2 regions of the Janthinobacterium sp. PLB04 genome follow, and region 2 is predicted to be linked to the other one. Evidence: riboswitches for the same ligand, from Rfam matches in the RefSeq annotation. Region 2 holds a riboswitch; the other holds the start of a gene.
What was found. A riboswitch is a leader RNA that binds a small molecule or an ion and turns the genes downstream of it on or off. The one in region 2 is predicted to bind thiamine pyrophosphate.

Region 1 (4,412 bases), 2.8 Mb from region 2:
CTGGTCCGGTGGCACGAAATCGAGCAGGCTGGGCGCGTTCGGGTCCTGGCCGATATTGACCCTGCGGATCGCCACCGTGATGATCTGCGCTTCCGCCGCATCCGTTGCTTCGCGCGTCTGCGGCAAATCCTTGTACTTGCCGCTGCCCACCAGCAGGCGCGATGGGTACTGCTTTCCTGCGATGGTCAGCAGGTCGTTGTTTGTTGCGGTATTCATGTGTTCTTCCTTAAGTTTTTAAACGTTCGAAGAAAACCGTAGCGAGCGGCGATGATTTGTGGCCGAGACGCGCAACCGTGCTTGAGCACGGTGAGCATCGCAGGCCGCAAAGCGCGACGCGCAGTAGGTTTGCTTGGACGTTTTCAGCCACCGCCGATGGCGCGTACTATCTCCACGTGATCCTGCGTTTCCAGGACCCGGTCCTGCCACGCCTTGCGCGGCACGACGCTGCGGTTGACGGCCAGCGCCAGCGCCTGGTTTTCCAGCGACAGGGCGGCGATCAATTGATCGAGGGTTTGGCCCGGCGGCACCTGGTGCGGTGCGCCGTTGAGCGTGATGGATATCAATGCAGGCATCACGCTCTCCTTCAGACCTTGCGGTACAGCTCGGCGCCGTTCTTGATGAATTCGATGGCCTTGATTTCCATGCCCTGCTTGAGCGCCTTGTCTTCCGCGATACCCATGCCGGCCGCGTATTCGCGCACCTCCTGCGTGATCTTCATCGAGCAGAAATGGGGGCCGCACATGGAGCAGAAATGCGCCACCTTGGCCGAATCCTTGGGCAGGGTTTCATCGTGGAATTCGCGCGCCTTGTCCGGGTCCAGGCCGATGTTGAACTGGTCGTCCCAGCGGAATTCGAAGCGGGCTTTCGACAGCGCGTTGTCGCGGATTTGCGCGCCCGGATGGCCCTTGGCCAGGTCGGCCGCATGCGCCGCGATTTTATACGTGATGATGCCATCCTTGACGTCCGCCTTGTTAGGCAGGCCCAGGTGTTCCTTCGGCGTCACATAGCACAGCATGGCCGTGCCATACCAGCCGATCATGGCCGCGCCGATGCCCGAGGTGATGTGGTCGTAGCCGGGCGCGATATCCGTCGTCAACGGTCCCAGGGTGTAGAACGGCGCTTCGCCGCACTGCTCCAGCTGCAAGTCCATGTTTTCCTTGATGAGCTGCATCGGTACGTGGCCGGGACCTTCGATCATCACCTGTACGTCGTGCTTCCACGCAACCTGCGTCAGTTCGCCCAGGGTTTTCAGTTCGCCCAGCTGCGCCTCGTCGTTGGCGTCGTAGATGGAACCGGGACGCAAACCGTCGCCCAGCGAGAACGACACGTCATACGCCTTCATGATTTCGCAGATTTCTTCGAAATGCGTGTACAGGAACGATTCCTGGTGGTGCGCCAGACACCATTTCGCCATGATGGAACCGCCGCGCGAGACGATGCCCGTCAAGCGCTTGGCCGTCATCGGCACATAGCGCAACAGCACGCCTGCATGGATGGTGAAGTAGTCGACGCCCTGCTCGGCCTGCTCGATCAGGGTGTCGCGGAAAATTTCCCAAGTTAAATCTTCGGCCTTGCCATTGACCTTTTCCAGCGCCTGGTAGATGGGCACGGTGCCGATGGGGACGGGGCTGTTGCGCACGATCCATTCGCGCGTCTCGTGGATATGTTTACCTGTGGACAGATCCATCACATTGTCGCCGCCCCAGCGGATGGCCCAGGTCATCTTTTCCACTTCCTCGCCAATCGACGAGGTGACGGCGGAATTGCCGATATTCGCATTGATCTTCACGAGGAAATTGCGGCCGATAATCATCGGTTCCACTTCCGGGTGGTTGATGTTGGCGGGAATGATGGCGCGGCCGCGGGCGATTTCCTCGCGCACGAATTCCGGCGTGATTTCCGCCGGGATGCTGGCGCCGAACGACTGGCCAGGATGCTGGCGGCCCATCAGGTCGGCCAGGCGTTCGCCCATGGGGCCGGAAGCTTTCAGCTCGCGCAAATATTCCTGCCGGCGCATGTTTTCGCGGATGGCGACGAATTCCATTTCCGGCGTGATGATGCCCTGGCGCGCGTAATGCATTTGCGTCACGTTCTTGCCGGCAATGGCGCGGCGCGGCTTGCGGTGCAGGTTGAAACGCAGCTCGGCCAGTTTCGGGTCCGCCAGGCGGGCGATGCCGTAATCGGAGGTCGGACCGGGCAATTCTTCCGTGTCGGCCCGTTCCATGATCCACGGCAGGCGCGGCGTGTCCAGGCCCGAGCGGATATCGATCTGCACGTCCGGATCCGTGTAGGGGCCGGACGTATCGTAGACGTAGATCGGCGGATTCTTTTCGCCGCCGAACGACGCTTCCGTGTCGGACTGGCTGATCTCGCGCATGGGCACGCGGATGTCGGGGCGGCTGCCTTGCACGTAAATCTTGCGCGAATTGGGCAGCGGCGCGATGGCGGCTTCGTCGACCGTGGCGGTGGCGGAGAGGAATTTCGGGTTGGCGTTCATTTTGGCTCCTTGGCTAGACTGTTTTTAAGCCTGGAGCCAGCTAAGGAGGTTCGGCTGCGCGCACGCGGAAAAGCGGGGTGCGTTCATCCTAAAGCTTCCCTTCGCTGGCATTATCCAGATCAGGTTCGGAGGGTATTTCTCACCCGCGCTTGCACCGTGTTTCCACAGCGAAAGGCAGGACCCCTAGCGTTTGCCGCCTTGCGGCAGCGAGCCAATTATACGCGGTTCACGCCGCGTGGCCAGATGATTTCTTGCAGGTGTCGTCTTTGCGCATCTGCTGCATTGCAACAGGCGCCATCGCGCTTATTTCTTCTTGCCCCAGCCCCAGCTGGTCGGTTCGCCCTTCAGCTGGCAGATGAAAATGAGCACGGCAACGATGGCCACTTCATAGACGATATAGCCGACCAGCATGGTTTGCGGCGGAAACAGGAAGGCGCCGCAGGCGAACAGCGCCAGCGCGGCCAGGAACACCAGCCAGCCTTGCCAGGTGATGGGCAAGCCCCAGCCCCAGCCATAGGTCTTGGCGGGGAACCAATAGGAGGGAGATTTGTCAGCCATGATGCTTTCCTTGTGGATGTGGATGGCACCAAGTATAAATCAGGCGATGCGCAAGCGCTCCGTGACATCGAGGCCGATGCCGCGGTAGCCGATGAAGCGGCTGCCATTGTCGAACATCGGCTCGCCGCTCACTTGCAGGTACTGCGTGCTGCCGTCGAGGTTGGCGCGGCTGTAGATGAAATCAAGGAACGGTTCGCGTGCGGCAATTTTTGCGTCGAGCAGCGCGCGTTCGGTGGCGTTCCAGCGCTGTGGCTCTTCCTCGCTGCCAATGCCCAGCATTTCGGCCACGGGGCCGGAAAAGCGCGTCAGATTGCCTTGCGCATCCTGTTCCCAGTACCAGTCGGACGACAGTTCCGTGAAGCGCTGGAAGCGCGCTTCGCTTTCGCGCAGCTCCGCCGTGCGCGCTTCCACCATCTGTTCCAGCGACTTGTTGTATTCGGCCAGCTTCTGGTACAGCAAGCGCACTTCCAGCATGTTGTGGATGCGCGTTTTCACCTCCACCAGGTCGAAGGGCTTGCTGACGAAATCCTTGGCGCCCGCTTGCAGCGCGCGCAGCTTGTGGCCGGGCTGGGCCGTGATCACCAGCACGGGCAGATAGCTGCCCGCCTCGATATCACGCAAGCCTTCCATCACCTCGAAGCCATCCATTTCCGGCATCTGCAAGTCGAGCAGGATCAGGTCGTAACGGTGCTGCTGGTGCAGCGCATGCACGGCTTGCGGATCCATGGTGGAGGTGATGCGCGTATAGCCGGCATTGCGCAGCACCTGTTCCAGCAGCATGACGTTGGCCTCCTGGTCATCAACGATGAGGATGCTGGCGTTCAGGATCTCGGTGGCTTGAAGCATGGCGGTATTCCTAAAATTAAGTGCTGAATTAGCGTACTGCGTGAGTGTCGTCGGCCAGGCCGTGCGCGGCCGCATGGTGCAGGGCCACGTCGAGCGCATCCATGAATTCGACGACCTTGATCGGCTTGGTCAAATAGCGGAAGAAACCCGCTTCCAGGCCTTTCTCGATGTCGCGCGGCACGGCGTTGGCCGACAGGGCCATCACGGGAATGTGGCTGGTGAGCGGGTCGTCGTGCAGGATATGCAGTGCGCCGAAGCCGCTGATGCCGGGCAGGTTGATATCCATCAAGATCACGTCCGGCTGATACGTGCGCGCCAGGTCGATGCCCAGGTGCGCATCGATGGCTGTGAGCAACTTCAAATCGCTGCGGCGGGCGATCAGTTGCTCCACCAGCGCCAGGTTGGCGGGATTGTCTTCCACGTACAGCAAGGTGCGCTGGCTTTCCTGCGGCACCTGCACCTGCGGCAGCGCGTCGCCGTCGCCCAGCACCAATGCCGGCGCGCTGCTCGA
Region 2 (4,412 bases):
ATCAGCGAGGCCTTGCCTCGCATAATCCGACAACATTGTTGGCTGTTCCTGTCGGATTACGCGCCAGGCGCTAATCCGACCTACGCTACCGGCTCCGGCGTTTCCGCCGCCCGACAACGGTCAAGCGGACGCCTGCTCCTGCGCCAGCAATTTATTCATCAGCAATTCCGTCGCCCCGTAGCCGTACAGGGAATCGCTCTCCATGCCCGGCGTATCGAAGGGGATCGATTCCTCGCGGTTCAGCTTGGCAGGGTCGGCGTCCGCATAGCTGGCGCGCCAGGCGCGCTGCAAGGATTCATTGCGGCGGATAAAGGCCGGCATGGGCCAGGCGTCGCGCTCCCAGTGGAGGCTGTCACCCAGCAGGGGCCAGCGCTCGTTGAGCAGGGCCATGTCGCCCGTGCGCAGGCGGCGTACGGCCTGTTCCGGCCGCAAGCCTTCCAGCTCATCGAGCGTCGGCAAGCTGTCGCGCTTCGGTCCGAACATATACGCCAGCATGATGCGCCCGGCAGGCGCCCTGCGCGCCACCACGCCGACGGCATAGCCGCCGCCCGGCAAGGGCACGGCAAACCAGCTGCCTTCTCGGTATGGTAATGATCTCATCGTTGCAAACTCCCCCAAAATCGTGTCCGGGGCACAGTCTACGCGAAACGATGCGAAAGTGGCGCATGGTACGCCACAGCAACAAACCAATAGTTACAATATTTTCTCGTCATAGTGATACTGAGCAACAATCGGTCCCGCCTTGAACAGCGCTTCCTTCATGGCCGCGTCCAGGCGCGCATCGCGGCGGCGCATCCATTCGAGCAGCATGGCCGCTTCCTTGCGGCTGGTGTCGCCCGCATGCGCGAGCACGCGGCGCAGTTCCGGGTCCGTGCACGCCTCGAAGCGCTGGCTGTTCAAGTCCAGTGCCTGCAGCGCGGCGATGGTGGCGCCGATGGCGCGGTGCATGTCGAGCGCGGTGGCCGGCAAGCTGGATTCTTCCAGTGGGACGTTGGTCATGCGCATTCCTTTTCGCGTGGTGGTGACATCGGCTGCATTCTCCACCGCGCGGGCGAAAAGCTCAAGCGTCCACGACACGTTTCCACCCGTTCGGCCATAATCATGGCTCAGCAACAGCCTAAACCCCAGCGGCAGGAGCCCCATGTTCAATTTCGACTTTTACAATCCGACGCAAATCCTCTTCGGCCAGGGCCAGATCGCCGCCATCACGGCGCTGATCCCGCCGCATGCCAGAGTGCTCATGACGTATGGCGGCGGCAGCATCAAGCAGAACGGCGTCTACGATGAAGTCAAGGCGGCGCTGGCCGGCCATACCTTGCTGGAATTTGCCGGCATCGAACCCAATCCCAGCTATGAAACACTGATGCAGGCCGTGGCCATGGTGAAAAGCGAGCGCATCGATTTCCTGCTGGCCGTCGGCGGCGGTTCCGTGGTCGATGGCACCAAATTCATCGCCGCGGCCGCCCTGCATGAAGGCGAGGCGTGGGACATCCTGGCGAAAGGCGGCAAGATCGTCGAGGCCGCCCTTCCCTTCGGCACGGTATTGACGTTACCGGCCACGGGTTCCGAAATGAATGGCTCGGCCGTGATTACGCGCAAGGCCACGCAGGAAAAGCGCTCGTTCATGAGCCGCAAGGTGTATCCGAAATTCTCCGTGCTGGACCCGTCGAAAACGTTCACCTTGCCGCTGCGCCAGGTGGGCAATGGCGTCGTCGATGCGTTTGCGCATGTCATGGAACAGTATTTGACCTACCCTGTGAACGCGTCCGTGCAAGATCGCTTCGCCGAAGGCATTTTATTGACCCTGATCGAGGAAGGCCCGAAAGCCCTGTCGCACCCGGACGACTACGACGTGCGCGCCAACGTGATGTGGAGCGCCACCCTGGCCTTGAACGGCCTGATCGGCGTGGGCGTGCCGCAGGACTGGTCCACGCACGCCATCGGCCATGAATTGACGGCCTTGTATGAGCTCGACCATGCGCAAACTCTGGCCATCATCCTGCCCAGCATGCTGCGCGTGCGCAAGCAGGCCAAGCGCGCCAAGCTGCTGCAATACGCGGCCCGCGTGTGGGGACTCGACGGCGGCGACGAGGATGGCCGCATCGAGGCCGCCATCGCGCGCACGGAATTCTTCTTCCGCCACATGGGCGTCAAGACGCGCCTGGCCGACTACGGCCTGAACCACGCCAGCGTGGATGCCGTCGTGTCCGCCCTGGAAGCGCACGGCATGACGGCGCTGGGCGAGCAGCGCGAAGTGACGCCCGCCGTCAGCCGCAAGGTGCTGGAACTGAGTCTGTAGCGCAGTTTGCAAATTCCAGCCACACTGTTGTAAAACGGTCAGCCAGGAGGACAGCTGGCCGTGGTTCATGCTAAGCTGTCATTTCGCTAGGGGTCCTGGAGTCGTTATCCGGGTGAGAGATACCCTTCGTACCTGATCTGGATAATGCCAGCGAAGGAAAGCGCAAAGTACCTCCCTCCTTTGATAGCTCCTGCGTTGGCGCCAGCCGAACAAGCAGCCTGCCGTGCTCTTTACAGAGACGGCTTGAACCACGAGCAATCTATGTCTACACCGAATTTATCCGTTTCTGTACTGACCCTGGCGATCCTGCACGCGTTTGCCGCGCCTGCCTTTGCTGCGAACGACACCGCCGAAGCCACCGATCCGCAGGCCCAAAACATGGCCGAAGTCGTCGTCACGGCCAGCAAGGCGCCGGCCGCCAAGCGCGCCTCCGTGGGCGGCTTTGCCGACGCGCCGCTGCTGCAGACACCGGCGTCCGTCACCGTCATTTCGCAAAAAGACATGCAGGACTTGCAGATCCGCAATCTCAGCGATGCCGTCAAGCTCGACGCCAGCATCAATGAGTCGTACAACGCCGTCGGCTACGCGGAACAGTTCACCATCCGCGGCTTCAAGCTCGACACGAACTCCAGCTACCGCAAGGATGGCGTGGCCATTCCTGGCGACACGCAAATTCCGCTGGAAAACAAGGAACGCATCGAAGTATTAAAAGGCCTGGCCGGCTTGCAGGCAGGCGTGGCCGCGCCTGGCGGCGTGATCGACTTCATCGTCAAGCGCCCCACCGCCGCACCGCTGCGCACCGTCACCGTGGAAGCGCGCGAACGGGGCACCCTGTATGGCACCGTCGACCTGGGCGGACGCCTGGAAGACACGCGCTTCGGTTACCGCGTCAACGTGGCGGCCGAGCGCCTGCGTTCCTACATCAAGGGCGCGGACGGCAACCGTCGGTTCATTTCCGGCGCCTTCGACTGGCAGATTTCCCCGCAAGCCCTGCTGCAGCTCGACGCCGACTACCAGGACAAGGCGCAGGTCACGGCGCCCGGCTTCCAGCTGCTGAGCAACGGCAGCCTGCCGGCCAACGTCAGCGCCGACACCATGCTCAACAAGCAGCCGTGGACGCATCCGGTGGAAACCGTCACCAGCAACCTCGGCCTGCGCTTCCAGTACGCCTTCAATGACGACTGGCACGCCACCCTGTCCGCCAACCAGCACTCGTTCAAGCGCGACGACTACACGGCGTATCCGTATGGCTGCAGCCCGGAAAGCTGGGCGCCCGTCTTCTGCAGCAATGGCGATTTCTCCGTATGGGACTTCCGCAGCCTGGGCGAAACGAAAAAGCCGCTGAGCGCGCAAGCCATGATCCAGGGCAAGTTCGCCACCGGCAGCCTGCGCCACGAATTCACTGCCGGCGTGTCGTACTTCAACCGCAAGGACCGGGCCGGCAAGTACGTGTACGACGAAGTGGGCATCAGCAACATTTATCGCCCCGTCATCGTCGCGCCATCCGACGGCGTCACGGGCCCCGTACGCCTGGTACGCAACGACAAGGAAAAATCCGTCTTCGTGCAGGACATCGTCAGCCTGGCGCCCAACTGGAAGCTGCATGGCGGCCTGCGCCACATCAATGTGGATGGCTACCAGTATGTGCTCAAGGCCGACACGGAAATCCGCGCCAAGCACGACTTCCTGTTGCCGAACGTGGCGCTGGTGTACAACCCGCAAGACAATATCGCCGTGTATGCATCGTATTCGCAGGGCATGGAGCACGGCGGCACGGCCGACCGCTACGCGGAAAACGCCAATGTGGAACTGACGCCGAGCCGCTCGAAGCAGGTCGAATTGGGCGTGAAGGCGGACCTGACGCAGGACTTCATGGTGGCCGCCACCCTGTTCCAGATCCGCAAGGGCCTGGAATTCAACCAGTACCTCGACAGCAGCATGAGCACCTACAACTTCGTGCGCGCGGGCCAGGCCCAGCACCGTGGCCTGGAATTGTCTGCCCAGGGCAAGGCATCGGCCAACCTGAACCTGGGCGCGTCCATCACGGCCCTGAACAGCCAGCAATCAGGCACGGGCAGTGCGGACTACGATGGCAAGCGCGTGCCCAACGTGC

Region 1: another riboswitch for thiamine pyrophosphate. It lies ahead of thiC (phosphomethylpyrimidine synthase ThiC); the one in region 2 lies ahead of LSO07_RS21045 (TonB-dependent siderophore receptor).

What each region holds. Positions count from the first base shown of each region.
Region 1 covers NZ_CP088968.1:1,166,815-1,171,226, reverse strand. Annotated here, with positions in the region: gene LSO07_RS05140 (thiazole synthase) at 1-216, opposite strand, end outside; gene thiS (sulfur carrier protein ThiS) at 360-563, opposite strand; gene thiC (phosphomethylpyrimidine synthase ThiC) at 584-2,497, opposite strand; TPP riboswitch at 2,577-2,692, opposite strand; gene LSO07_RS05125 (hypothetical protein) at 2,801-3,055, opposite strand; gene LSO07_RS05120 (response regulator) at 3,095-3,901, opposite strand; gene LSO07_RS05115 (PAS domain-containing hybrid sensor histidine kinase/response regulator) at 3,930-4,412, opposite strand, start outside.
Region 2 covers NZ_CP088968.1:4,772,167-4,776,578, forward strand. Annotated here, with positions in the region: gene LSO07_RS21030 (Imm26 family immunity protein) at 121-600, opposite strand; gene LSO07_RS21035 (ferritin family protein) at 694-999, opposite strand; gene LSO07_RS21040 (iron-containing alcohol dehydrogenase) at 1,142-2,299, shown strand; TPP riboswitch at 2,378-2,475, shown strand; gene LSO07_RS21045 (TonB-dependent siderophore receptor) at 2,561-4,412, shown strand, end outside.